Linked DNA regions of Spirosoma aureum. The protein of the gene in region 1 interacts with the protein of each later gene in a pairwise test. Links are inferred from orthologs where the notes say so. Each region holds a gene or a part of one and is shown on either strand. Other genes may lie near its edges.

Region 1 (14,617 bases):
CTATAGCAGCGATGCTGATCCCGAAAATCTGAAAGAACTGGAAGTTGCATCGGCGAATCCCGAAGTAACATTCCAGCCAATGCTTTGCCAGCACTGTAGCAATGCTCCCTGCGAAACGGTTTGCCCAGTTCTTGCAACAACTCACAGTACGGAAGGTCTTAATCAAATGACCTATAACCGTTGTGTAGGTACACGTTATTGCGCCAACAACTGTCCGTATAAAGTACGTCGATTTAACTGGTTCAAGTACTTCGATAATGATAATTTCGATTACAACTTCAACAATGACCTCGTAAGATGGCCATTAATCCGGACGTAACCGTTCGGTCACGGGGTGTAATCGAGAAATGTTCATTCTGCGTACAGCGTATTCAGGAAGGCAAGTTGACCGCCAAAAAAGAACGCCGTCGGCCAATGCCCGACGAAATTCAAACGGCTTGTGCTCAGGCTTGCCCAACAGATGCGATCATATTCGGCGATATGAATAACCCGGAAAGTACGATTTCCAAAACACTGGAAACCGAACTGAAAGGCCGGGCTTTCCATGTTCTTGAAGAGATCAACGTGAGACCACAAATCTCGTATCTGACCAAAATTCGGAATAAAGACGAAGCACTAAAGCAGGAAGCTCGTCAGGAATCGCAGGCATAATAAACTTATGACTTATGGTCACTAGTTGCGGTGTTTTTAAACATCGTGATGCCACAAACCGTAAGTTGTACATCGCAAATCGAAAAATAAAAAAGTAAGTATATGTCGCATGTAACATCACCGTAAGAACTCCCCTGGTCACCGGTGGCAAGACCTATGCCGACGTGACAGAGATATCAGCAGACAGGTTGAGGGAAGCCCCACCCGCGAGTGGACGATTGCCTTTACCATCTCGGTGATTGTGCTACTCTACGGAACCGCCTGCGTGTTCTGGACCTGGTGGGAAGGCCTTGTGTATGGGGCTTGAATAAAACAGTCGGTTGGGCGTGGGACATCACCAACTTCGTATGGTGGGTCGGTATTGTCACGCTGGTACGCTGATCTCAGCCATTCTGCTGCTGTTCCGCCAAAATGGCGGACAGCTGTTAACCGGGCTGCCGAAGCTATGACCATCTTTGCCGTTATTTGTGCAGCATCGTTTATTCTGATGCACATGGGGCGGCCCTGGCTGGCCTACTGGGCATTACCGCTGCCAAACACATTTGGCTCACTTTGGGTAAACTTTAAGTCTCCGCTTGGTTTGGGACGTATTTGCCATTAGTACCTATTTACCGTATCGCTGGTATTCTGGTACATGGGTCTGGTACCTGACCTGGCTACCATCCGCGACCGTGCCCGTAGCAAAGTATCTCGTTATATCTACGGTGCTTTCGCGCTGGGTTGGAATGGTTCAGCTAAAACATGGCACGCTACGAATACATGAGCTTGATCCTGGCCGGTCTTTCTACTCCATTGGTACTGTCAGTACACACCATTGTAAGTATGGACTTTGCCACGTCGGTTATTCCTGGCTGGCACACCACCATCTTCCCGCCCTATTTCGTTGCAGGTGCTATCTTCTCGGGGTTTGCCATGGTGCAAAACCTGGTTCTGATCATTCGCGTCGTTTTCAAACTGGAAGATTACATTACACTGGAGCACATTGAGTCGATGAATAAAGTTATTACGCTGACCGGCTCTATTGTAGGGGTGGCGTATTGACTGAGTTCTTCATTGCCTGGTATTCTGGCGTTGAATTTGAAAGCTATGCTTTCATAAACCGTGCCACCGGACCATATTGGTGGGCTTACTGGGCTATGATGACCTGCAATGTAATTACACCGCAGTTTTCTGGTCGCGGGCTATCCGTCGGAGTATTGTCTGGACCTTTACGTTATCGGTAGTTGTGAACATCGGTATGTGGTTTGAGCGTTTCGTAATTATCGTTACCTCCCTGCACCGCGATTACCTGCCATCAAGCTGGGCGATGTTCCACCCAACTTTATTCGACATCAGCGACTATATTTCTCGTTTGGTTTATTCTTCACGCTGTTCCTGCTGTTCTCCAAGTTTTTGCCGGTAGTGAACATGGCTGAAGTGAAAACCGTCATTAAATCGTCTTCTGAAAAATTACCCGTGTCTGTATCGGGAGTTGCCAAAGGCGAGCGCGTGGCGAATCCAACGTTTAATAAAGGCGTAGAATAAAAACTAGTTCGAGCCGGGTAGCCGGGCGGCTCGACGTTTGTAGCCGTAAACTATAAACGTCGAGCTATAAACCTCAAACAATAATCACTGATCATGTCAGATGTAAATGGTAACGGTAAATTCTTGGTAGGCATCTTCGATGATGATGATGTGGTACTGAAAGCCGTTAAGGATATCAAAAAAGAAGGTGTACGTATTCATGAAGTCTATTCGCCTTTTCCGATCCACGGATTAGACGTTGCACTTGGACACCCACGCTCCCGGCTAGGAATTGCCGCTTTCCTATTTGCTTTGTCGGGCACGACGACAGCGCTTTTGCTGACCTTCTATACGGAAGGTTTTGACTGGCCAATGATTGTTGGGGGTAAAGATTCCTATTCGCCGATCATTTATGTGCCGATTATCTTTGAATTAACGGTACTTTTTTGCGCCCTGGCATGGTTGGTACTTTTCTGGTATCGAACGGTCTTGGCCCAACAGTGAAACCCTTAATGTATGACCTCAGAACTACCGATAATAAGTTTGCAATGGCCATTGATCTGAGCAAAAACACGATTGGTGAAGGTGATATAGAGCAGATTTTGAGAAAGTCGGGCGCTGCAGAAGTTAACGTTAAGCAGTTTTAATGGTCAGGATGAGAATGATAACTAAACATACAAGCGTAACGGCGTTGGCTATCGTTGGACTGTTGTTTGCAGGAACTTCCTGTAAACGTGGTCATGATAATCCTGGCCTTGAATTCGCCCCAAACATGTACGATGCTGTTGGGTATGAACCGTATCGTCAGGTTCGGTCCAATACGATTAACGTAAAGGAAAACGGCCTGAACATGCGTCTGCCTGCTAAGGAACGGTGTCTCGCCCGAACTACCATACTAAATTTGGAAGTGGCGACAGTGCATCAACAGACTTGATGATTTATAACATTCCCGCCGATAGCATTTCGATCGCGGAGCGGACCTTGACAAACCCAATTCCTCAGACTGATAAAACACTGGATGAAGGAAAGGTTTTATATACCCGTTACTGCTCGCACTGTCACGGTGAAGGTGGTAAAGGCGATGGCCTGGTTGGTAAAGAGTATAAAGGCGTTCCGAATTATTCGACGGATGCTTATAAAACCATGAACGACGGTCATATTTTCCATGTGATTACACACGGAAAGGGCCGGATGTGGCCACACGGATCACAGATTACGCCTGAAGATCGGTGGAAAATTGTGCAGTACGTACACAAATTGCAACAAGGATAAATTTTTAGTAGGCAGTAATCAGTTGCTAGTCAGCAGAAAGTACCTACCGCCTATTGGCAACTGCAAACTTTTAAAAAATGGCATCGGCTCACGCAATACCGTCGTTAGACGAAGAATTTGAATTTACTGCGGAATCCAAGCGTCGACTACTGATCGGCATCGGAGCCGGAGTGGCGCTGGTGGCAATCGGCGCGTACTTATTGGCATCGGGTGCTGGTTCTCATGAGACTCACGAAGTTGTTCATGTGCTGGTGCGCATGAGGGCCATGAAGCAGGGCACCACGCTTATAAGTGGACGAATCGCTTGTGGGCCAATGTCTGGCTGAATGCGGTCTATTTCGCTGGAGCATCCGTTATTGGCCTGTTTTTCATTTCCTATAACTATCTGGCTCAGGCAGGCTGGTCATCCGCTTTTAAGCGTATTCCTGAAGCAATGCCCGCTTTTTTACCATTTGCAGGAATTGCCATTCTAGCTGTGTTTTTTCTGGCTGGTCATGATTTATTCCACTGGACTAATCCAGCGCTTTTTGACAAGAGCAGCCCTGAGTTTGATCCGATCATTAATGGCAAGTCAGGGTTTTTGAATACGCCATTCTACCTGGGCCGTATTATTGCCTATTTTGGACTTTGGTATTTCCTATGGCTGAAAATACGGAACTTCTCATTGCAGGAAGATCTGGAAGGTGGTACGGAATACTACGAGAAAAGTATTAAATGGGGCACTGCCTTTCTGCTTGTATTTGGTGTAACATCATCGACATCGGCATGGGATTTTGTGATGTCTATCGATACGCACTGGTTCAGCACCATGTTTGGCTGGTATACACTGGCAAGCTGGCACGTTACAGGATTGGCTATCATTACACTGACCGTTGTAACGTTAAAAGAACAAGGTTATCTGAAGATCGTTAACGAGAGCCATCTACACGATTTAGGTAAGTTTATGTTTGCCTTCAGTATTTTCTGGACTTATGTATGGTTTGCCCAGTTTATGCTGATCTATTACGCCAACCTTCCCGAAGAAACCATTTATTATCGGGAGCGTTTCAGCGGTTTCGGCGGTATTTACAAAGCCCCGTTTTTCATAAACATTTTCTTAAACTTTGTTTTTCCATTCCTGGTTTTGATGACACGGGATGCAAAACGTACGTATATTTTCCTGAAATTGGCTGCATGGGGAATCATTATAGGTCACTATTTTGATTTCTACACCAACATCATGCCGGGAACGGTAGGGGAACACGGTGGTTTTGGACCGATTGAATTCGGTATGATTCTGATTTTTGCCTGTGGTTTCATGTGGACACTTTCATCGCAACTGTCGAAAGCCAATTTGATTCCAAAGAATCACCCAATGCTGGAGGAATCCTTACACCACGACATTTAATCAATAACCCGCTCACAAAATGGTTTATATAGTCGCTTTATTATCGGTAATCTTTCTGGGATTGGCTGCTTTGGTAGTTTCCCGGATAGCCACCGTCGTGAAGAATGCATCGGGGCCAGCCGAAGAAGGTCGGATTGGATTAAGCAACAAGATCAATGGAGCTATGTTCATGATCTTTTTTGTGGTTGGATTAATCGGAGCCGTGTGGTCATTTTTATACGCACGCCAGTATTTCCTGCCAGAAGCTTCATCTCCTCATGGACGACGGACAGATTTCCTGTTCTGGCTTTCGATGGCTATCATTACTGTAGCCTTCGTTGTTACGAATGCGCTTTTATTTATCTTCTCATGGCTCTATCAGCATAAAGAAGGACGTAAAGCTGCTTATTATCCAGAAAACCATAAGCTTGAGTTAATCTGGACGGTTATTCCCGCTATTGTAATGGCAGTCATGGTATTCACCGGCTGGCGGGCATGGCGTGATATTATGGCAGAGGCACCTACTGATGCGCAGGTATTTGAGATTGTAGGAAAACAATTCAACTGGATTGTTCGCTACCCAGGTGTTGATAATAACAAACTCGGCTCTTACAATTATAAGCTCATTGACAACAACAATGAGACTGGAATTGATTATACGGATGAAGCGTCGTTCGATGATTTTGTTTCTACATCAGAGCTTCACATCCCCGTTGGAAAACCTGTATTGTTAAAAATCAGGGCCCGCGATGTATTGCACAGTGTCTTTATCCCGCATTTACGCGTGAAAATGGATGCCGTACCAGGTATGCCAACTCGGTTCTGGTTTGTAGCGGATAAGACGACGGATGAAATGCGTAACATTACCGGCGATCAGAATTTCGGGTATGAGATTGCCTGTACGGAAGTTTGTGGTCAGGGCCACTTCTCTATGCGTATACGTTTAATTGTAGAAGATGAAGCCTCCTGGCAAGCCTGGTGCAAACAGCAAAAGCCACTACTTTCATCGACTCCTGAACTGGCAGTTCGTATTCCGGCTAATCTGAAAGCAAAAGCCGCCAAGTATTTGCCTGCCGATGCAGCTGCTGCTCCGGCCGACAGTGTAACAGCATCAATTAAGCAAGGTGGTGGGGTATCGGTAGCCCGTGCTACGATCCGTTAATCTTTAAACTCACAAGTAACCAAATACTATGGCGACTGTATCAGCTAATTCGGCAACTGTGGCTCATGTAGAAGAGCATGATCACCATGAGCCGCAAAGTTTTTGGCGCAAATACATTTTTTCTGAAGATCATAAGACAATTGCCAAGCAATATTTGATCTCAGGTATCTTCTGGTCCATTATTGGGATCAGCTTGTCTGTAATGTTCCGACTTCAGCTGGGTTTCCCCGCTATGAAGCTGGAATTCTTACGACCAATTCTCGGTGGCTGGATTAATGAGGCTGGCAAATTAGATCAGGACTTTTACCTCGCACTGGTAACCATGCACGGAACGATCATGGTATTCTTCGTGCTAACGGCCGGTTTGAGCGGTACATTCTCAAACTTCCTGATTCCGTTGCAGGTCGGTGCCCGTGACATGGCGTCTGGCTTCCTAAATATGCTCTCCTATTGGTTCTTCTTCCTGGCAAGTGTACTGATGCTGTCGTCACTGTTTATTGAAACAGGTCCGGCTGCGGGTGGTTGGGTTGTATATCCACCATTGAGTGCATTACCACAGGCACATAAAGGTTCAGAATTAGGGATGACATTGTGGCTGGTCAGTATGGCGCTATTCATTGTGTCGCAGCTATTGGGTGGTATTAACTACATTACGACAGTTATCAACCTACGCACACGTGGAATGTCATTCAGCAAATTACCGCTGACCATCTGGGCATTCTTCCTGACGGCGGTTCTTGGTCTGATTTCTTTCCCGGTTCTTTTGTCAGCCGCGCTATTGCTAATCTTCGACCGTAGTTTTGGTACAAGCTTCTATTTATCCGAGATTTATATAAAGGGAGAAGCATTGCCAAACGTAGGTGGTAGCCCAATTCTGTTCCAGCACCTGTTCTGGTTCCTGGGTCACCCTGAAGTATATATCGTACTGCTCCCTGCGCTTGGTATGACTTCGGAGATCATTGCTACAAATTCACGTAAACCGATCTTCGGATATCGCGCTATGATCGCGTCTATGATGGGTATAGCCTTCCTGGCCTTTATCGTGTGGGCGCACCATATGTTCGTGACGGGTATGAACCCTTTCCTCGGTTCGATCTTCATGTTCTTAACGCTGATCATTGCTGTACCATCGGCTGTAAAAGCGTTTAACTACATTACAACCCTTTGGCGTGGTAATATCCGGTTCACTCCGGCAATGTTATTCTCAATCGGTCTGGTATCGTTCTTTATTTCAGGTGGCTTAACCGGACTTATTCTGGGTAACTCAGCATTGGATATCCAGTTGCACGATACATATTTTGTCGTAGCTCACTTCCACCTTGTGATGGGTGCTGCTTCTGCATTTGGTCTGTTAGCCGGGGTATATCACTGGTTCCCTAAAATGTTTGGTCGGATGATGAATGAAAAGCTTGGCTACATTCACTTCTGGTTGACATTTATCGGCATCTACCTGGTGTTCTTTCCGATGCACTATATCGGTATCGCCGGTTTCCCGCGTCGATATTATGCCTTTACGAGCTATGATTTCACGAAAAACATCTTCGCTGACATGAATAGCTTCATTAGTCTTGCGGCTATCTTCACCTTCGCGGCTCAATGGATCTTCATCTACAACTTTGTTCACAGTCTGATCAAAGGGAGGAAAGCTCCGCAAAATCCGTGGAAATCGAATACGCTGGAGTGGACAGCACCAATTAACCCAGGTCATGGAAACTGGCCGGGCGAAATTCCTGCCGTTTATCGCTGGCCATACGATTATAGCAAGCCAGGGGCAAAGGATGATTTCATCCCCCAAAACGTACCATACTCACAAACTCCTGAGTCGAACCTTCCGCATGAGAATGAGTTGATTTCGTTGGAGAAAGAGATTGAGGCACAGAACCTGAATGACCAGTTCAAGCAACCTCATTAATAAAAACGGGCAACGATTCCGGAGTCTAGCGCTTCTAACTATACTGATTATCTATCTGCTCATTCTGGCGGGAGGTATTGTTAGAGGTACAGGCTCCGGAATGGGCTGTCCTGACTGGCCAAAATGCTTTGGCCGTTGGGTTCCGCCAACAGAATTATCTCAATTGCCACCAAATTATCAGGAGATTTACGGCGCGAAACTGAAAGGTGAAGTTGAGTTTAACGCCGTTAAGACCTGGATTGAATATGCTAATCGATTACTGGGCGTCTTGTCTGGTTTTTTCGTATTTGCTACGCTGATCGCTTCAGTTCCTTATTTACGAAGAGATAAAGCTGTTTTTATTGGTAGCGTTGTTGCGTTTCTTTTGATAGGCGCGAATGGATGGCTTGGTTCACGTGTAGTAGCTACGGAATTGGCGCAATACATGATTTCACTTCATCTATTCCTGGCCATTTTAGTAGTTTTCTCACTCCTGTTCGTCTTTATTCGCTCAAGCCCACCTCATCCGATAAAAAATGAGACCCAAGCGCTCGGATCACTTTTATTAGTGACAATGCTATTGACGTTAGGGCAAGTTTTACTGGGTACAATAGTTCGGGAAACGCTCGACGAAGCAGTAAAGCGATTAGGCTACGATCAACGGTCGAATTGGATTGGTAGCCTGGATTGGGCGTTCTATATTCACCGTTCGTTTTCACTCGTAGTGTTGGCCCTGCATATTGGAGTTATTTATCAGCTTCGTCGTTTTAGTAAGAATGAGTGGCTATCAGGTATCGCAACCAGTTTGGTAATACTGGTTCTGGTTGAAATTGCAACAGGAGTAATAATGGCCTATCTGGAGGTACCAGCTGCGGCCCAGCCTATTCACTTAGTATTGGCTATAGTAATTGTAGGATTGCAATTCGTTGCGTGGTTAGTGTTGACACCGAGTCTTATTTCTACGAAAAGGGACATTGACCTGTCGCATGTATTGAACGTGTAGTATGGAAAAAACGATTGCGCTGAGCGGGATTAACGCAAAGGCTAAAGCATACATTGAATTAATCAAATTAAAACTCACACTGGCAGTTGTCTTTTCCGGTGTGTTTGGTTATTGTCTGGCGGCTGATCAGGTAAACTGGTGGAAAATTGCCATTCTGGTCATCGCTTCTATTGCAATTACCGGAGCCGCTAATATCATTAATCAGATTATTGAAAAAGATTCTGATAAACTAATGAAGCGAACGGCAGTTCGACCATTACCGACGGGACGATTGTCAGTAAATGAAGCCGCAGTTTTTGCATTCCTATTATTTAGCATTGCCTGTTATTTGTTTGTTGAGGTCTTTAACATTCGGGCAGCAGCTCTGGCGGTGCTATCATTATTGCTATACGGGTTCGTATATACACCACTAAAGCGTAAGGGTCAGATTGCCGTATTTGTCGGGGCTTTACCAGGTGCTTTCCCGCCAATGATTGGGTGGGTAGCCGCAACAAACCACTTCGGTTGGGCTCCTGGTATTCTGTTTGCCATTCAGTTTTTCTGGCAATTCCCGCATTTCTGGGCAATTGGCTGGCTGGCATTTGATGAATACAAAAAAGCTGGAATTCAAATGATGCCAGGTAGTGGTAAAAATGCTGATACCGCCTTTCGGATCATGATTTATACCCTGTTTCTGGTCCCAGTAGGCTGGTTGCCCTATTTGCTTGGAATGACAGGTATTAATTCAGCTCTGGTCGCGATGATTGGCGGAATCTTGTTTCTGGCGCAGACGTTTCACTTAATGAGGACCTGTACAGATAAAGCTGCTTTACAGATGATGTTTGGCTCGCTGCTGTATCTGCCTGTTGTGCAGATTGTTTACCTGTTAGACAAAGTTTAAGGAATCATGAGTGATCTAGCGAATAACATTGCTATTATTGAAGAGCCAGAAGAAACGCTCTCAATGAACCCCAGAAAGTTTATTCTCTGGTTGTTCATAGTAAGTATTATCATGCTTTTTGCGGCCATGACCAGTGCCTATCTGGTTCGTCGTGCTGAAGGGAACTGGATGGAATACACGATACCATCTGTTTTCTCATATAGTTCAATTGTTTTAGTTATAAGCAGCCTGACCATGCATTGGGCTTATCTGGCTGCAAAAAAAGATAACTTCGGGAGTCTGAAGACAGCGATAACTATTACTTTTGCACTTGGAGTTGCTTTTCTGTACATGCAGTTTCAGGGATGGGTTGAGTTAGTCAATCAAAATGTATTTTTTGTTGGTAACCCGGCTGGCTCTTTCATGTATATATTTACGGGATTGCACGCATTCCACCTGATTTCGGGTCTGATCGTATTAATTTTTTCGCTGGTAGCAGCTTTCAGACTTCGGATTCACGCAAAAAGCTTAAATCAACTGGAAATTGCCGCTACTTACTGGCATTTTTTAGACGTTTTGTGGTTGTATTTGTTTTTCTTTTTAGTCTATTTTCATTGATAATCTATTAGACGCATGGCGGCTACTGTAACCCACGATACCCTGACTACAGACTCGGATCAAATATTCGAAAAAAAGACCTGGATGGGTGGAGTTGAACCGATGAAAGTGAGCTACGGCAAGCTGATGATGTGGTTCTTTCTGATTTCCGATACGTTCACGTTCTCAGCCCTGCTGGTAACGTACGGTCTGATTCGATATAGCTACCCAGCCTGGGACCCAGCCATTTACGGGGAAGTCTTCAAGTTTTCGAATCTTTACTGGCCAACCCCCGAAAAGGTTTATAACTCAGTACCGTTTCTGCATGGAATTGATTTGCCGCTGATTTTTGTCGGAATCATGACCTTTATTCTCATCTTCAGTAGCGTTACAATGGTACTCGCTGTTGAAGCGGGCCACCGGATGGATCGCGCAGATGTAGAAAAGTACATGTTATGGACAATTCTGGGTGGTCTGACCTTTTTAGGGAGTCAGGCCTGGGAATGGAGCCACTTTATTCATGGTACCGAAACGGGCACGACCATCAGCGAACTTGTTAACGGACAAACTATCCAGCGTACAATTTTTGGCGCAAATCTGGTTGAGAATCAATACGGCCCTCCGGCTTTTGCCGACCTGTTTTTCTTTATTACCGGTTTCCACGGAACGCACGTATTTAGTGGTGTTGTACTGAATGTTCTGATCTTCTACCGGGCAGCAACGGGTCTTTATGATCGTCGCGGTCATTACGAAATGGTTGAAAAAGTTGGTCTTTACTGGCACTTTGTCGACCTGGTTTGGGTATTCGTTTTCACCTTCTTTTATCTGGTCTAATCATCTATTATCATGTCTGATCATTCACACGGAACCCATGAGGTTGGTGAAATCCCACCAGCAAATACAGGTGTTATCTGGCGCACATTTACCATTCTTTCCGTTATCACGGCATTTGAATTTACATTGGCTTATTTTATGAAAGCTGGTGGCTTCAGAACGTCTATTTTCGTCTTGATGACGCTCGTCAAAGCGTTCTACATCGTGGGCGAATTTATGCACCTGAAACACGAAGTGAAAAGCCTGATCTGGGCGATTGTCATTCCTGTGATTTTTATCATCTGGTTGCTTATTGCATTATTGACCGAAGGCGGTTCAATTTTTGAATTGCGTTAAGTTATGACGGCCACTCGAAAAGCCGGGATCCTGCTTGCTACGCTGCTGGTCCCGGCTTTGCTGTATTTATTCCTGCGGTTTGGGACCCAGAACCACTACGTCCTGCCTCGCTATCTGCCTAAAATAGATTCTGCCAAAGGAGAGCCCCTGATGGGTAAGGTAAAACTGGCAGATGGGCGTGAGATAGTAGATACGATCTACAATCACATTCCGCCATTCAAGTTGATTGATCAGGACGGAAAAACTGTGGACCAATCTGTTGTAAAGGACAAGATTTACGTTGCTGACTTCTTCTTTACGCGTTGCGGGACAATCTGCCCTAAGATTTCATCTCAGCTCACCCGCGTACAGGACATCTTCGTCAATAATCCGGACATCGTCTTTTTATCGCATACCGTTGATCCGGAACATGATCGCCCAGAACAGCTTAAAGCGTATGCTCGTAAATACGAAGCTATTCAAGGTAGATGGTATTTTTTAACGGGAAGTAAGACTGAAATTTATGATTTGGCAATGCATGGCTACTATCTACCGGCTGTCGATAAAGGAGTCAGAGAAGGTAAACCCGACGAAACTTTTATTCATAGTCAAAAGTTGGTATTAGTAGATAAACAGGGCATTGTCAGAGGATTTTATGACGGAACTGACAAAGAAGACGTCGACCGAATGGTCCTTGAAATTCGCGTATTGCTGGATATTTACGGCAAAGAATAACCTCTCTTTATTATGGAAACGCTGCAGCCTCTTCAGGAGCAAAAAGCCAACCGGATTATTAACATCTTATCGTTAGCCATTCCGATTGCCGTAGCTGTACTTTTAGGTATTCGCCAAAAGGTTGATCTTGGCGATTGGACAACGTACTTACCGCATATCAACGGGATTATTAACTCTATAACCTCAGTATTGCTGCTTGTAGGTCTATATTTTATTCGGCAAAAAAACGTTGAGGCCCACAAACGTACGATGTTGTCGGCCTTTACACTGGGTTCATTATTTCTGGTGAGCTACGTGTTATACCATTTAACAAACGAATCGACGCCATTTGGTGGACAAGGATGGGTACGGCCAGTGTACTACTTTTTGCTGATATCTCACATTGTGCTGTCAGTCGTGGTCGTCTGGTTTGTGTTGCGGGCGGTATATTTTGCGCTGAGCGGCCAAATCCAAAAGCATAAACAGATTGTAAAATATACGTTTCCAATCTGGCTGTATGTTAGTATTACAGGCGTAGTTGTCTATCTTATGATTAAACCGTATTATATCCATTAACTCGGAAAAGACTATGAGAAGTTGGAAAGTGTGGTTAATTCTGATTATTCTGGTTGCTGTTACGCCAGATTTGATGGCACAGTGTGCCATGTGTCGTGGAACGGTCGAAAGCACGGTAAGCAACGGCCGTAGTGTCGTTGCTTCGGAGTTGAATTTTGGTATTTTATATCTGTTAATGGTTCCCTACCTCATTGTTGCGTCAATCGGCTACTTGTGGTATCGAAATAGTAAACGGGAGCATGAAAGACGTCTCGAAATTACAGGCCGCGTTAAACGGGCTTTGTCCCAGATGTAGACAAGGGAAAATTTTTAAAAGACCCTTCTACTCGCCAAGAGGCTTCGACGAGATGTATGAGCATTGTCCGCACTGCGGCTTGCGCTACGAAGTTGAACCGGGTTATTTTATTGGAGCCATGTATGTAAGCTACGCCATATCGGGTGGAGTTGCTTTAGTCATTGGGTTTATGCTATTCTATTTTGCCGGTGATCCCGAAGGATGGGTTTACGCGGCAGTTGTGGCTCCGATTATGGTGCTGATTGCACCGATCAACTTCCGAATATCACGCGTTATCTGGTTGCATTATGTAGCGGGAATAAAATATGTAAAAGGGCTATAATAAGCGTTTTTAGCATTAACAAAGAGGCACAAAACTTGCAGAAGGGAATTCAAACTGTAAGTTTTGTGCCTCTTTGTTAATTTTTTTTAGTAGCCATGCAACCTGCTCTACACTATCTTGCATCTTGCCAGTGAACCTAAACAAATATGCTCCGACTTATACCGTTTTTTACGACCGAATCGCAGCTGATTGCTGCCTTGAAGCGTGGCGAAGGCCGTGCTCACAAGGTCGTTTATGAACGGTTTGCGGGTAAAATGCTGGCAGTATGCACACGCTACTGCGCTAACCGTGATGACGCCGAAGAAGTTATGTTGGATGGGTTTATGCGTGTGTTTGAAAAGATCAGCCAGTTTCGGGAGGATGGTAGTTTCGAGGGTTGGATTCGGCGAATCATGGTGACTGAATCGCTGATGTTTCTTCGGAAGAACAAACAATGGCGACAGGAGATACCCATTGAAGAGGTAACCGTCGAGCCTGACTATGAGTGGGCCGATACGGCTCTCAATGAAAATGAATTGCTGCGTATGGTCAATCAACTACCCGATGGCTACCGGACAATTTTTAACCTGTATGCGATTGAAGGGTATGCACATGCTGAAATTGCCGAGATGCTAGGCATTTCGGAGGGAACGTCGAAATCACAGTTAAGCCGTGCCCGAACTATGTTGCAAGCGAATTTACGAAAACTGGAACAGGAACCGGGACGCCGGGGACAGACCGAACACTATGAAAAAACATACCGAAAAGCCTCCAATTGATGACCTGTTTGCCCGTAAATTGGGTAATATGTCATTGTCGCCTGGCTCTGATGGCTTTGCGCGGCTACAGGCACGGTTGGGGCAACAAAAGCCGGAAGCTAAAGTCGTATTCTGGCGAAATCCTGCTGTTTATGGCTATACGGCTGCTGCAGCCTGTTTGTTATTGGTATGCTTATTCGGCTGGCTTTATTGGCCATCAGGCAATGCAACGAAAGTAGGCGGGGCCGAAGTTGCCACGAATAAACCAGTTAAGGAACGTAAGAATAGGCAATCGATGCCCGTAAAGGCCGGGCATTCGGAGAAGGCAATGCCTAATGCAACTGTAGAGGAGCCATCCACGATTGACAAGGTGAGTCAATCAACCGATACGGAGCAGCACTTTGCAGCTCATTCTGTTAAGAGTAGCAGCGTAGAGAAAGCTCAAAGTAGCCGTAAGGTTATGTCGGATAAAGTCGACGCTGAAATCGCGAAAACAGCAACAAACGAATCAGTTTTGGCG
Region 2 (15,212 bases), 6.5 Mb from region 1 along the record:
GGTAAAGGCACATTCAGAATTTGATTCTTGGTTCCGGCATTGTAGTAGGCAAACGTCAGACCCAGGCGATTTTTAAACAAACGGGCTTCGACGCCAAATTCGGTCGATGTGGTCAGCTCGTTTTTCAGGTTTGGGTCGGGAATGGTCGACGCAAACGACGCAAGGGGAATACCGCCCTGAGTATATTGATCCAGTGAATAGTTTCCATTGAGCTGATACGGACTACCCGAACTGCCTGCCTGTGCCCAGGATGCTCTTACTTTCAGGAAACTTAGGGTAGGACTCTGTAAACGAAGTGCATCCGTCAGAATCAGGCTGCCGCTGATGGCGGGATAGAAGAACGAGTTGTTTTTTGGCGACAACGTCGACGACCAGTCATTACGGGCCGAGAAATCTATGAAGGCCATCTCCTTATACCCTACCGATCCTGATGCATACACCGAATTGATCGACGACTCGGTAAGGCCAAATACATACGAATTTGTCAGCGTATTATTGATAATGAACAGGTTCGGTGCGATAAATTCATTGCCCGTATTGCCGGTCGTACGGGAATAATAGCGTTGATGGTTAGCGCCAATGTTTAAACCTAATGAAAAATCCTCCGAAATTTTGGGTGTAAGAGACAACAAAACGTCGCTGTTATCTTCGCGGGTACGCGTAATTTCTTCCGTGATGTCGCCATTTTTGTTGGTTGTTACATAGGTACCTTTATCGCGATACCGGAAACGCTGATCGGTATAAAAATCCGTTCCGGTCCGGGCCGTCAGGCGAATCCAGTCGTTGAACTGATAACTGAGTTTAACCAGGCCAATAATACGACGACGATCGTCGGAATTGCGTGTACGTGTCATCGTCCAGTAAGGGTTGGCTGTCGATGAGTTGGTTGCATAGGTCTTTTCGAGACCAACAAAAGCGGTTGTGCCATACCCGAGTTGTTTAGCGATATCGGCAGCAGTCCAGGCTGAATTCGCCAGAATATCCATTGGCATACTTCTTGGCTGGCTGATGAAAATATAAGCTGGATTATCGGCGGCATCGGAAACCGTAGGTCGATTTACACCCGCCTGGGCAATGTAATTGACTTTAATATCAGCTTCCAGTTTCGACGTCACTTTGGCTACGGTGCGCAGGCTGATGTTATTACGGTTGAGGGTGTTGCTAGGCACATAACCATTAATGTTCGTATTGGAATAAGCCAGTCGATAGCTCACGGCATCATTTCCACCCTCCAGACTCAGGTTATTGACCATCTGTTTTTCTGTATTGAAAAACTTCTGAAAGGTATTCGGCTGCGGTGTGAGACTCAACACATTTCCCCACTGATCTTCATACTGCTGACCATCCATGCGAGGTCCCCAACTGGCTCGCGTGAAGCGATCGCGGCCACCGCTCATCTTGGGAATGCCCTGAACACCAGCCGCCTGAGCAGCAGCCCAGGTGTAAATTTTGCCATCGTTACCCCGGAAATTTGTGAAGGTGCCATCCAGCCCCTGTGCGTATTCGTCCTGAAAATCAGGTAATACCAGCGCATTGCCCAGCGAATAATCGATACCGTATTTAACACCAATGCCTTTTCGGTTTTTACCCGACTTGGTTGTAATCAGAACAACGCCGTTGCTACCCCGCTGACCGTACAAGGCAGCTGCATTGGGCCCTTTCAGCACAGAAATTGTTTCGATATCTTCTGGGTTGATATTGGAAATTCCGTCGCCATAGTCAATACCGCCTGTGCTGCCGGGGGCCTTTGGATTTTGATTGTCCATTGGAATCCCGTCAATGACATACAGCGGCTGGCTGTTTCCCACGAGTGAGTTAGCGCCCCGGATGATCACCCGCGACGAGCCGCCTGCGCCATTGGCCGAACGAGTTACCTGAACACCCGCCATTTTACCGGCAAGTGTAGTCGCTACATTGGCTTCTTTGGCCGTTGAAATATCCTGTCCATTTAATTCCTGGATTGAATACCCCAGTGAACGCTTGTCGCGCTTGATGCCGAGGGCTGTTACGACCACTTCACTCAATACGGCATTGTCTTCGGCAAGCGTTACCGAAAGTTCCGTTCGGTTGCCGACGGGCACTTCCTGCCTGACAAATCCAACACCCGAAAAAATGAGCGTTGCAGTAGGGTCTGCATTCACTGAAAATTTGCCGGTAACATCGGTAACCGTTCCACGAGTGGTTCCTTTTACGAGAACGTTTATTCCTACTAATGGCTCTTTTTTGGCATCCAGGACCGTTCCCTGAATAGCGGTCTGAGCCCACAAAAACCCGGAAATCAAAAAGGCTATCATACTCAGAGATAGCCTTTTTAGGGTAAATGAATGGAAATGTCTTTTCATATTTCTTAACAATTTGTTAATAATTTCTTAACACTAATTTAATATTGATATTTCCAAAGCTAACAAAATAATGAACACAGGCTAGTATCGACTTATAGATAACCATGTGTTTATGGGTGAAAAATCGGCTTTGCGTGGAAGATGCTGTATTGAGGGGGGACTTTCTAGCCAGATTACTGGTGGCCAAATACAGCACAATCAGCAAAACCAAATGCAATTGGCTGCTGACGCTTGGCGGGGCACTATAGTAGAAAGAGATAGCCTTGGCCTGATAGGGGAGCTAATTATAAACAGGGAAGCAATGGGAAATCGTATAACTCGTTATCCCAGCCACTGGTACATAACCAGCGCATCGGTAAAGCCCAATGTCTGGTGGTGAAAGGCTTTGGGCAATGTACCAATAACCTCAAAACCACACCGTTTCCAAAGTCTGATTGCTACTTCGTTCGTGCTGACAACGCTATTGAACTGCATGGCTCTAAAGCCTAATCGCCTGGCTTCGTCCAGCGAAAAGCGGCACATGGCTTCGGCGATTCCACGGCCACGGTAGTCCGGTTTTACCATATAACCCGCATTGGCTACGTGCGAACCTAAGTCGGGCTGATTGGCTTTGATGAAAAATGTGCCGACTATTTCGTTTTCCAGCTCACAAACGTATGCGTACTTCTGTGTGTCGAACCAGATAGCCAGCATTTTCTCCCGTGACGAATCAGGAGCGAAAACCCAGGTGTCACCTGTCTGAATAATGTTGCTGATGATGTCCCAAACTACATCCGCATCCTTTTCTTCAATCCGTCGGAAACGCATACGGCGCTATAGATTCTGAATGAATTGGACAAAAATCTTATCCGCTTGCTTACCGTGTCAACAGGCCCGCATCCAGCACAAACTGGGAACCGGTTATGTACCGTGCTCCGTCGGAAACCAGATAGAGAACCATAGCTGAAACGTCTTCGGGCTCTACCCAGGGTACAGGAAGTAGATTGCCCGCCGACCGTTCGGCAATCGCCTGCGTGGTGGTACCTTCGAGTTCGGCCAGGCCATCGTTCATGGGTGTATTGACGCCGGTTGGGTGGATCGAGTTGACCCGGATGTTATGTGGGGCCAGTTCAATGGCCCACGATTTGGTTAAGCCAACCAGGCCCCATTTTGAGGCTGCGTAATGGCTCAGTCGATTCATACCCCGTAGTCCGGCAATGGACGAATTATTGATGATGGCACCACTCTTTTGCCTGATCATGACCGGAATCACGTGCCTGGCTACCAGCCAGGCACCCTTCAGATTAATGTCGAGCATGGCGTCCCATTCTTCTTCGGGAAGTTCGTGCGCTAATCCGTAGGCACAGATGCCCGCATTATTGAAGAGAATATCGATTCGGCCAAAATCGACAACGGCTGCATCGACAGCCTGTTTTACTTCATCATTGCGTCGAACATCTCCCTGAACGGTCAGACACCCGACCCCCAGCGCTTCTACTTCGTGTTGCAACGATTCGAGCTCAGTTTTGGAGCCAAGCTTATAACCAGGATAGGCCAGGGGTTTGGCCAAATCGAAGGCAACAATATTGATTCCTTCTTTGGCTAAAGCAAGAGCTACGGCGCGGCCCTGACCATGAGCCGCGCCGGTAATGAACGCTACTTTTTTCTGTAAATCAGCCATTAGTTACGGTTGGTGTTGTTGGGTCAGGGGCAAATAAGGATACAGGTAATCGTCAATAGTTACGTCGAGTACATTGTTGAACACGTTTGTGGCAATCATCTGACCAGCAAAAGCAACCAGTACCACAATCTGCTGGTCGGTATACCGTTCGGCAATGGGTTCATAGAGTTCGTCAGGTACCTCTCCTTTATGCTGCGCAATAGCACTTCCGAAGTTGATTACGGCCTGCTCATGGTTACTCAGATGGAGGTCTTCGGGGCGTTCGCCGTTATCAATAATGATTCGCCGGAAAAATGTGGTGCACAGTGGGCAGTTCGAACCTTCCGAAATGGTGTGGGCAAACAGATAAGCCAGCCGGTCGCCGAGCGTTTTCTTCACTTCTTCATACAGCGGATACCATTGCATATAAATCTGAAATGATAGCAACGATCGGCCCAGCGTAGCCTTCATGTTCGTAATTCGACTACCTGGGTAATCGGTTACATGGGCATCGAAAGCCGTCTGTACGTCAGGTGTAACGTCGTCAGACGGAAGGGGTGTTATCCGGGGCATGGGGAATGGCTAGTTTATGATTTTGCTGCGTTTCAGAAGGGTGTAGACATAGCAACCGGCACAAATGCCTACCAGCGATTCAAGAGCCGCAAAAAGGGCTAGTGTAATGGTCAGAACGAGCGGGTTGCCACCCAGCAGATCTACTGTCAGAATAGAAGCCGCAAATACCATACCGACACCAGCTGCAAAGCGTTTTGGAGCCTGATCGATCGGGCGAACCGGAAAATGCAGCGCTTTTACCACGGTATCGCTGATCCGGGCAAAGGGGCTAAACTTGCCATAATCGAACGCCCGGAGTGCAAAATCAACCAGAAGTACAACCGGCAGCAGCCAGAAACTGGTAAACACATGGGTGATGGCAATCAACAGCACAAAGAAAGCAACCGTCCGCACTTTATTTTCATTGACTTTCACCCCATCTACCGGGCAATCCAGTTCCGATTGACTAAAGCCCGCCAGTTGGTTCTGGGGCTTCTGAATAGTTACGTTTTTCATTGATCGTTAAGTTTATAATTGACTAAGTCGTTGAGCGGCCTCCTGCAAAATCGCGTCTTCTTTGGCAAAGCAGAACCGCAGGATTCGGTAATCATTTTTCTGCTGATAAAAAACTGAAACGGGAATCGACGCTACGCCAATTTCCTTTGTAAGCCGCACGGCCAGATCGTAGTCGGGCTCGTCGGTGATATTGGTGTACGAAACCGTCTGAAAAAAACTGCCTTCTGCCGGTTTGAAGCTAAACCGTGACTGGCTCAGTCCGGCCAGAAACAGATCCCGCTTTCGTTGATAAAAATCCGGTAGTTGCCGATAGTGATCCGGATCGTTTAAATAATCGGCCAGCGCATACTGGATTGGCGTAACCGTACTGAATGTCAGGTACTGGTGGATTTTTCGAAATTCAGTCGTTAAGTCCTTCGGTGCCAGGCAGTAACCTATTTTCCAGCCAGTAATGTGGAATGTCTTTCCAAAGGAGCCAACTACAAACGTACGTTCCTGTAAGACCGGATGCGTCATCAGTGACAGGTGTGTTCGATGATCGAACAGAATATGTTCGTAGACCTCATCACTCACGATCCAGATGTCGCGATCCTGAATCAGATCGGCTAGTTGCTGAAGGTCATCCGTTGTCCAGACTCGTCCGGTAGGGTTATGGGGTGTATTGACTAAAATCAGCCGGGTTTTGTCGGTAATTTTCTGCCCTACCGCCTGCCAGTCGATTTGATAATCGGGTGGTGTCAGCGTTACATAGACCGGAATACCGCCATTCAGTTCAATAGCAGGAACGTAACTGTCGTAGGCGGGTTCGAAAACGATCACCTCATCGCCCGGCCGAACCACTGCCGTAATGGCCGCAAAAAGAGCTTCGGTAGCTCCCGACGTAACGGTTACTTCGGTGTCGGGGTCATAAGCAACCCGGTATTGATCGAACGCTTTCTGAGCCAGTGCTTCCCGCAGGGCAGGAACCCCTGTCATGGGCGCGTATTGATTAAATCCCTTTCGCAGATAGTGCTCAACCAGCGACACCAGTTCGGGCGAACAATCGAATCCCGGAAATCCCTGCGAGAGATTGATGGCCCCGGTTTCGGCTGCCAGCTTCGACATGACCGTAAAAATGGTGGTGCCAACATGGGGTAGTTTCGATTGGAGGCCAGTGCCTAATGTCGTATTCATGAAAGTTGTGTTTAAAACGTGTTACGGCAGAAGTTCTTGCAGCGACAGTTGAATCGTATGCAGATAGGGTTCTAATTCATCGATACTGTCCAGCACGCGTAATAGCATAACATCATATTGTCGCTGACAGATCCACATTTCCACAAAAAGAGCATCAACGGCGTAGAGGTGAATCCAATAGCCCGGAATTCGCCGGATCTGCAGTGATTTCCCCTGCCGCCAAACCGTGTCCAACTGGCCCTGATAAGTCAGGTCCTGGAAATGAGCCGCTCTGTTCTGATTTCGGTCGCTTTGCATACGATAACTAATCCATCAATGATCTCCGTAACGTTTTTCTCCGGCCGTAACGGCCAACGCCAGCTTGTTCTGTTTCGGTGGCAGCGGACAGGTGGCGTAGGGAGTAAAGGCGCAGGGTGGGTTTATGGCCTGATTGAAGTCGAGGATCGTGGTGCCATCGGCCCCCGGCTTGTCAGCGTACAGGAACCGCCCCGACCCGTAGGTTTCGTGGGTGTTGGTGGCGTCACCAAACAGGATAAATAACTTTTGTCCTTCACCAACCGCATCGAGCCGGTAGGTTTTGCCTGCCCGTTCGAAGACAAGCGTACCTACTAACGGTTGCTGGGATGTCAGGCCCAGTACGTCAAGAATCGGAATGGTTTTTGGAGTCGATGGGGTTTCCACCCGCGCTTTAACCTGCCAGCTTTCGTCGACCGGGAAACGCTCGACACCGTGAAATTCGCTTACATAAGGGCTATCGAGATCGCGTAAGCGAATGCCATATTGATTGCCTCGTTTAATGATAAACCATCGCAGCGAGCCATGAGCCAGGGTTAGGGGCTTTTGATTTGGACCAAAAATGACGGTAGATTCAGTTAGGGGCTGCTCATTGGCCGATACGGTTGCTCCCTTGTGCGGAACAAAGCGAACGTCTCCTTTTTCCAGATAAAGCTGGCCCAGATCGGCCGGTGCGTCGGCCACCGGAAAGGCTATATCAAAATCAGAACCCCGACCAAGTGAGTTTTTACCCTCTTTCAGCCAGAATAGCCCGGCCAGATTGAGCCAGCCATTTTCGCTCTTCAACGAAACAACGCGTTTCTGGTGCCATTGATCGATTTTTTCCCGATAAGCCGGATCGTCGGTGATGCGAAACCCGGATACTACAAGAGTCATCAGCAGGCAGAGGGCCATAAACCAGCGTGAGTACACCGTCAAAGACGGTGATTTTCGGGCTGCCTTATTGCCCCGGAACGCCATTTGGTTGTTTTCGAGTTTGTGTCTCATAAAATTCAGGCTGTAGTCAGTAATGAAGGTATTCGGCTGGATAGTAAGTGGTTACCCCACCGTTCCATACACGAGCCGGAAATAACGTTTTTGGATCAATGAGAAATAAGCCCAGAGCGACAGCCCACCGATATAGGCCAGAATGACCAGCATCGGATAGCCCAGCGTCAGGTATAAACCAAGCCAGAGCACGATCAACCGGCCAATTTCAGGGTACAGTACCCATTGCCGTTGTTCAAGCAGTGCTCCACAATTAATTACTGTCAGCAAAATAAAGAGGGTGGTTAGAACCTTTACGGGTACAGACACGTAGCCGTCAAACAGCAGGTAGGTAAATAAGATCAACAGGATACCCGTAAGTTGCCCAACGACATAGCCCCGAAATCGTCGGCTCGTTGCTCGTACGGATGAGCGCAACAACAGCTGATTTTCTAATCCCTCGCGAATCGTCGGGTCAACGGCATCCGGTTTGTCGAAGAGAAGCTTGATTTTAGCCCGGAACCCCGGTGTTCGGCGGGCATGCTCAACTAACTCAAGCAGAAAATGAAAATGCTGCCACAGAAAGCTATGGCTGTCGAGCTGTTTGGTTAAGCCATAAACGGGTTCTTCCTGCTCTTCGGCAAAGGTGCCAAACAGCTTGTCCCAGAAAATAAAGACGTCACCATAGTTCTTGTCCAGGTAGTCGGGATTGCTCGCGTGGTGAACGCGGTGGTGTGAAGGTGTCACGAAGACATGCTCGAGCCAGCCCAGTTTGCCTATTGTGCGGGTGTGAATAAAAAACGGATAGAGTCCGTGAACCAGCAGCATGGTCGTAATCATTTCGGCGGGAAAACCGATGACCGGCAAAATCGACCAGAAACCTGTGCGTACCACGGCCTGAAAGACCGTAATGCGGGCCGAAACAGTGTAATTGAAATCTTCGCTCTGATGATGCACTACATGAACGGCCCAGAACACATTAATCTCATGGGCCAGCCGATGATACCAGTACCAGACAAAATCGGTGGCGATGAGCAAGGCTATCCAAGTCCAGGCATTGGTTTTAATGTCGAACAGGGCATAATGTTGATGTAAATAATTATACACGAAATAAAACGCGCCAACCGTAAAACTATCGATAAGCCGTTCGGCGATGCCCACGTTCAGGTTGGCAACCGAATTGTTGAATGTAAAGTACTTTTTCTTCTGCCGTTTGGCAACGAGATATTCCACCCCCATAAAAAACAGGAACAAGGGAACGGCAAAGGCAATCCAGTTAATCTGCATAGGTATTCGCTACTACTTATTTATAAAATTGTCGCCAAAGAGACCGTTCGCTTTGGCGACACCATGCTAATTCTCTTCCTGCCCGTTCGACAATTGGGTAGCCGGAACCGTCAGATGCTGACCAAACAACAGCGCGTTCAGGAACAATTTCGAGGTGCCATGCCAGTAACTGCGGAAATTCGGATTATCGGCGAACAGTACGATCCGCCCGGCTCCTTCCGGACTCACAACCACAGCCGCGGAATTGCTGATTTTCTTTAGATTTTCTTTTGAAACAAACCCGCTCACATAGGGCGACGCCGTGTATTTTACCACCGTGCCATAGGGACTGCTACTTGGTTTGAGAATGGTCGTTCCGTTGCGGAACACAAAGATTTTGCGATCCGTAAAACCGAATCCAAGTGGGTTCGTAATATCCAGATCGGCCGTATAAATCGAGCCAGCCACGGCACGAGGCCCTTCTTTGGCCGCAATGTTGACAAAGTCAATTCGATCGTTCGGGCGGGTTGCTGCCGATTTGCCCGTATCTGCCTTCGCAACGGCAGCCGGAGCCAGTAGATTTTCTTTAACCAGACCCTGTTTGATGGCCCATTCAGACGCGTTTTTGAGGGTGATCAGGGTGCCGCCCTCTTCAACCCAGTTTTTCAGTCGGGCAACAACCGCTTTGTCGAGCGATGCGTACTGACCGCCCACCAGAATCACAGTGTTGTAACGGCTCCAATTCGCCCGTCCGGCGTTACTGATCTCGATCTTTGAGAGTGGTAGCTTCAGGTGTTCGCTCAGCAAAAACCAGACTTCACCTGCTTCGGATGGGTTAACGCCCTGGCCAACCAGCAAAGCAGCTTCGGGCTTTTTCAGCGTACGGATGTTGTTACTGCCCAGGTCGATGCCCCCCGCATTGAATCCCGTTGAAACACCCGTAAAGGTTACGCCAGCCTGTTTACTGATAGCGTTGACGACCTTGTAGAGCGAATCGGCACTGATAGACTGAGCGGCTACCGGGATCACGATGGAACCGTATCCGAAATCACGATTTGGGTCATCCTTGACGGGATTAATGCTTTGCGGTCCTGAACTGGAACGAGCCACTGTATTCACCTGGAATGGCTTCAGCGCTACTTTGGCCTGAACGCCTGCCAGTTGTAAAGAAGATAGTGCCGTCGACGCGTGATAGTCGGACCAGTTCAGCACATAAGCGTAGGTCGATGGGCCGTTCAGAATACCTCCTGCCAATGGCTTGGCCACCGAAATCGGATTGCCTTTCACCAGAGCCGCGTCTTTCAATTTGGCGTATGGAAGTCCATAACCATGCACGAGCGACCAACCGGTTACGTCGTAAAAAACACTATCGTGGAAGGCTGTCACTTCCTCAAAAAGCGAATGAACAATTCGGTAATTGGGCTGTGCCGTCGGAACGACATAGGCTTTCCCCGGCGTAAAGGTCTTGCTCTCAACGGTAGTGCGCTGGGGTAGCTCATACACCTGAATGTGGTGTTGCAGGAGTGTTTCCAGGAAGCGATTGGTCAGATTATCGTCGTTACTACTGCCAAATACGTAGGCTTTGGTTGGAAATTTCTGCGCTTCGGTCAGGGCAGATGCGAAGAACTCTTTCTGGTGTTTCAGGTAAACGTCTTTTTCCTCAACGGCTCCTTTTATGGCTGCTAAACCGGTTGCTACATGGTTACGAATCGTGAACGGGAATGTCACGACGCCGTTGGTGCCCTCCTGTGCCAGTCCACGTGAGCTACCCACTTCAAAGGTTACGCCCACGCCCCCGGTAAAATCAGGATAGGTAGAACCATAAATGGGAGAGAGGTTATCGAACTGCTCTTTGGTCCAGTAAAACGTGCCGAGATTATCCAGGGCTTTGGCAAAATATTTCGCCAGTTTCACATTCAGCACATCGTAGGTAGCGCGTGGAATCAGGTCATTTTCGGTGCTGTAAGGCTTCGATGGTTCAAAATAATAGGTACTATTGGTGCCCATCTCGTGAAAATCGATCATCACGTTTGGGTACCAGTCATGGTGAAACTTCATCCGGTTGCGACTCTCGATGTGAGCCAGTGGAAGCCAGTCGCGATTGAGGTCGTTGAGGTAGTGGTTAAAACGTCCACCGGGCCAGAGCTCGTTGTGTTCGCGGTCGAGCGGATCAGTAACCGGCGGGAATGATTTATGCTGATTGAACCATTGCACGGCACGGTCGCGACCATCGGGGTTTTCGGCTGGATCAAGTGTTAAAACAGCTTCATTGAGCCATCGGCCTGTTTCGGCGTCGGTCGAAGCTGTCAGGTAGTAAGCTGTCAATAGGGCCGCTTCGCTGCTGGAATTTTCATTGCCATGAACTGTGTAGGCCAGATGAACAACAACCGGTAATTTACTGTAGTCTGGTGCCGGAATTTTTGGATCAGCCAGTTGCAGATGGTCTTTACGTATCTGCTCCAGATTTTTCTGATTAGCAACTGATGTAAAGAACGCGATCACCTGAGGACGTTCTTCATAAGTTTTGCCAATGTTGATCAGACTTACCTTGTCGGATAGCCGATCGAGCTCTTTAAGATAAGCCACGATTTGATCGTATCGTGTGTAGTGAGTACCAATCGGGTAGCCCAGAAACTGCTCAGGGGTTGGAATCGTAGGGTCGAAGGTGGGTTTGTATCCAGAAAAATAGTACCTATTCTGAGCGAGTAGGGGTGGAGAAAGGGCTATAAATAATATAGTCGATAGGAGTAGTAGATTTAGTTTGTGCATGATGGTCGTTTTTTTACAAACTTATAGGTTTTTCGATATGAAAAAATAGATCATCTCCTTTTTTTGACGCTATTGTTCTGATTTACCGGTCGATAGGATTTTGGGAAGTAAGATATTGCACATTAGGTTGACTAGGGATGGCGCTTATATCAGGCAGCAGGCTATTGCCGGATGGCCCGATTTTAGTGCTTTATGTCAAAGCCAGTTAGTCAGTTTCTTTAAAGCATTAGAGGAATTAATTCAAATTACGTGATTGATTCGGAACTTGATCGACCCACTAACACTGTTACTTTACCAGTATTAAGTTGATTTTGCTAATTGCCTGACCTGAATTCTTCAGAAAGGGTTTACTCAATATTGGATATTATGCGAATTTTGATCGTTGAAGATGAAGGGGAAGTCGCAGCGCTCATCAAAACGGGTTTAGAGGATTATGGCTTCGAGGCAACAATAGCGGGCGATGCTATGGAAGCTCAACAAAGGCTGGCGGAACGGGACTTTGATATTGTCATTCTTGATGTGAATTTACCCATCATCAGCGGATTTGATCTGTGTCGGATGATTCGGAACCGCTTTGAAACCTTGCCAATTCTGATGCTGACCGCGTTTGGGAGTACCACAAGCAAACTGGATGGATTCGATGCTGGTGCGGATGACTATCTCGTAAAACCGTTTGAATTTCGCGAACTCGTTGCCCGGTTGCGCGCACTGACCCGGCGAAATTCTGTCCAGTCGACCGACTTGCCGGTTCTTAAAATTGCGGATCTGGAACTGAACCAGCAGAGTAAAACGGTAAAACGTGGAAATCAGAAAATAATGCTGACAGCCAGAGAATTGGCCTTGCTTGAGTTTTTTCTGAAAAACCAGAATCGTGCCCTGACCCGAAACGAAATAATTGAGCATGTCTGGGACATTAATTTCGATACAGGCACCAACGTCGTGGATGTGTACGTCAATTATTTACGCAAGAAAATAGACAAGGATTTTCCGCTCAAGCTAATCCATACCCTAAGTGGTATTGGGTACATTATGCAGGCCACCGACGACTAACTCATGAAAATAAGGACTCGCCTATCGTTTACGTTTGTCGGAATTGTTGCGGCTATTCTACTGCTGTTTTCGTTTGTGGTCTATGCCACAGCCGAGTATTTCCGGCAGCGTGACTTTTACCTGCGACTGAGCGATAAAGCAAGAACAACGGCCCGGTTGCTCCTTGATGAAGATGAGATTACGACGCGTCTGCTACGGATCATCGAGCAAAATAATTTAACCGCTCTCCCCGAAGAGCAGATCAATATTTATGATCGGAGCAACCGAATGCTGTATGCCACTCGGGATAGCGCAATCGTAAAGCCTGAGATTCTGGATCTTATTCGGAAAAAGAAAGAAGTTTTCTTTCGCCATCATGGAAAAGAAATCGTCGGTTTCATTCACCAGCATAACACACAGGAATATATCCTGATCGCATCAGCCTATGACCAGTATGGTCTGGAGGAAATGCAACACCTGGGAACCATCATGGGCGTGGGGTTGCTATGCAGTCTGGCTCTGATGGGGGCAGTGGGCTGGGCCTATGCCGGACGTTCTTTAAGGCCTATTTCCGACGTAATTCGGCAGGTAGACCGGATTACCGCGTCCAATCTGAACCAACGGGTCAATGCAGGCAATGATCATGACGAATTAGCCCAGCTCGCGCATACCTTCAACCTGATGCTCGACCGGGTACAGGAAGCTTTTGAGATGCAGCGCAATTTTGTTTCCAATGCATCGCATGAGCTGCGTACACCCCTGACGATCATAACGGGCCAGATTGAAGTAACGCTGATAAAACGGCGTACGGTCGAAGAGCACGAAGCTAAATGGAAAGCGGTACTGGAGGTAATTCAGCGCATGAACAAACTAACGAATAACCTACTGGATCTGACCCTGGTAAGTCTGGAAGCTACACCGTTGAAATTCAGTGAGGTATCGATTGATGAAGTTATTTTTCAGGCTTCCCAGATGCTGATGAATCGTCAGCCTGATTATTCGGTTGTGTTCTCATTTGATGGGCAGATCGAAACAATTCAGCCCTCACTAACCATTGAGGGCAACAAATCACTCCTGTATTCGGCCTTTTTCAATCTGATGGAAAATGGCTGTAAGTTTTCCGAAAACAAGCGGGTAGAGGTCATCCTGGGTGCTACTGAACGCTGGGTTACGGTTCAGTTTAAAGATGAAGGAATCGGCATTCTGGAAACCGACATCAAAAGCATCTACGAACCCTTTTTTCGGGCCGAGAACGTCAAACGCATTCACGGACACGGCGTTGGCCTTCCGCTCACCTATCGAATTATTCAGCTTCACCACGGCCAGATCAGGGTTTCGTCACAGATAAATCGCGGAACAACCTTCACCATTCAACTGCCCAAAAAGCTCTAATCGATTTCTAATCGGTTTCTAATTGGTTTCTCATCACCTTCTAACTGATCCCTAATGACAGCAGTTATTGGCTGGTCTATCTTTGTTGCGCAAAATTTTTAGTACACTCATTAACCGCCTTGAGCTATGTACGACAACGTTAACAGAAAGACCGGAAAGCTGATCAACTGGATTACCGTTTGGGGGTTCATCATTGCCTGCATTGCCTTTAACAAGTACGTCGATTATCGACACCAACGGCAGGAGTTTCGTGCACAGTATAACGCCGAAAGCCGGCGGGCCGACTCCCTTCTCGTCGAGAAGAAACGCCTGGAACAGCGCCTGCGCGAGCTGGAGAATACAGCGAATCAGGGCGTGTCGGTGATTCGGCAAGGAAATAATCAACAAAAAGTAGCCGTGGCTAATGCGTTGTGAAATGCAACCAGCCGCAGGAACATAAATCTCAACGGAACCTGATGGAAACCCTAAAAAAAAATACACACCTGGGAATTGATTTAAGTAACGTGCAGGGCGACATTCGGGGAGGAGCGATTTCATTCCTGGTAGCCGTGCCTTTATGTCTCGGTATTGCTCTGGCATCGGGTGCTCCATTATTCGCCGGTATCATTGCCGGAATTGTAGGCGGTTTGGTTGTGGGGGCCGTTAGCCGTTCGTCGCTGAGTATTTCGGGACCCGAAGCCGGGTTGATCATCGTAACCCTGGGCGCTATTCAGTCGCTGGGGTCATTTCCTGCTTTTTTGCTGGCTACCTGCCTGGCGGGAATTATTCAGATTGGATTGGGCTTCGCCAGAGCGGGCATGATCAGTAATTTTTTTCCGTCGTCGGTCATCAAAGGAATGCTGGCCGGTATTGGTATTATTCTGATTATAAAGCAATTGCCGCACCTTGTTGGCTATGATGCCGATGCTGCTGAAGGATTTGCGTTGTTTCAGCCCGGTGGTTTCAACATCATCGAGCAATTGCATATGGCGCTTGGTCAGTTTCGTGGGGTGGCTATTCTGATTTCGGTGATTTCCCTGTTTATCTTTTATCTGTGGGAGCAACCAGCCTTCAAACAACATCGAGTTACCCGAAACATACCCGCAGCACTGGTTGTGGTTGTGCTGGGTATCTGTACAAACGAACTTGTTCGGATGATCAATCCGCAATGGGCCTTACAGGGAAATCACCTGGTGCAACTGCCAGTACCGGAAAATGCCGCCGAATTTCTGAACTTATTTACCTTCCCCGATTTTTCGCAGTGGAACAACCCGCTGGTGTATACATCGGCGATT

Evidence for each region.
Region 2: the proteins of G8759_RS35615 (region 1) and G8759_RS09450 interact in binary tests that used the Escherichia coli proteins (3 or more experiments, as listed by UniProt). The link is inferred for Spirosoma aureum from one-to-one orthologs.

The regions. Positions count from the first base shown.
Region 1 is NZ_CP050063.1:8,882,806-8,897,422, reverse strand. What follows is about bases 5,551-8,424. They hold G8759_RS35615 (cytochrome c oxidase subunit I), read left to right. Parts: upstream 5,551-5,982; coding sequence 5,983-7,866; downstream 7,867-8,424. Other genes in these bases: G8759_RS35610 (COX15/CtaA family protein), read left to right, coding at 7,841-8,424; G8759_RS35620 (cytochrome c oxidase subunit II), read left to right, coding at 5,551-5,954. Also shown: more of G8759_RS35620, read left to right, coding at 4,833-5,550; more of G8759_RS35610, read left to right, coding at 8,425-8,848; cyoE (heme o synthase), read left to right, coding at 8,850-9,728; G8759_RS35600 (cytochrome c oxidase subunit 3), read left to right, coding at 9,735-10,325; G8759_RS35595 (cytochrome c oxidase subunit 3), read left to right, coding at 10,341-11,138; G8759_RS35590 (cytochrome C oxidase subunit IV family protein), read left to right, coding at 11,151-11,474; G8759_RS35585 (SCO family protein), read left to right, coding at 11,478-12,188; G8759_RS35580 (DUF420 domain-containing protein), read left to right, coding at 12,201-12,743; G8759_RS35575 (hypothetical protein), read left to right, coding at 12,757-13,038; G8759_RS36145 (hypothetical protein), read left to right, coding at 13,118-13,360; G8759_RS35565 (RNA polymerase sigma factor), read left to right, coding at 13,507-14,118; G8759_RS35560 (hypothetical protein), read left to right, coding at 14,087-14,617. UniProt on the Escherichia coli protein: Cytochrome bo(3) ubiquinol oxidase is the terminal enzyme in the aerobic respiratory chain of E.coli that predominates when cells are grown at high aeration.
Region 2 is NZ_CP050063.1:2,364,118-2,379,329, forward strand. What follows is about bases 4,143-7,141. They hold G8759_RS09450 (methionine aminotransferase), read right to left. Parts: upstream 6,223-7,141; coding sequence 5,062-6,222; downstream 4,143-5,061. Other genes in these bases: G8759_RS09440 (carboxymuconolactone decarboxylase family protein), read right to left, coding at 4,143-4,554; G8759_RS09445 (DUF4395 domain-containing protein), read right to left, coding at 4,564-5,049; G8759_RS09455 (hypothetical protein), read right to left, coding at 6,244-6,519; G8759_RS09460 (DUF1684 domain-containing protein), read right to left, coding at 6,535-7,141. Outside these bases: G8759_RS09425 (SusC/RagA family TonB-linked outer membrane protein), read right to left, coding at 1-2,294; G8759_RS09430 (GNAT family N-acetyltransferase), read right to left, coding at 2,664-3,149; G8759_RS09435 (mycofactocin-coupled SDR family oxidoreductase), read right to left, coding at 3,199-4,002; more of G8759_RS09440, read right to left, coding at 4,006-4,142; more of G8759_RS09460, read right to left, coding at 7,142-7,503; G8759_RS09465 (sterol desaturase family protein), read right to left, coding at 7,555-8,769; G8759_RS09470 (M14 family zinc carboxypeptidase), read right to left, coding at 8,836-11,517; G8759_RS09475 (response regulator transcription factor), read left to right, coding at 11,884-12,567; G8759_RS09480 (HAMP domain-containing sensor histidine kinase), read left to right, coding at 12,571-13,938; G8759_RS09485 (hypothetical protein), read left to right, coding at 14,065-14,352; G8759_RS09490 (SulP family inorganic anion transporter), read left to right, coding at 14,394-15,212. UniProt on the Escherichia coli protein: Shows aminotransferase activity with methionine and histidine as substrates, and to a lesser extent also with phenylalanine.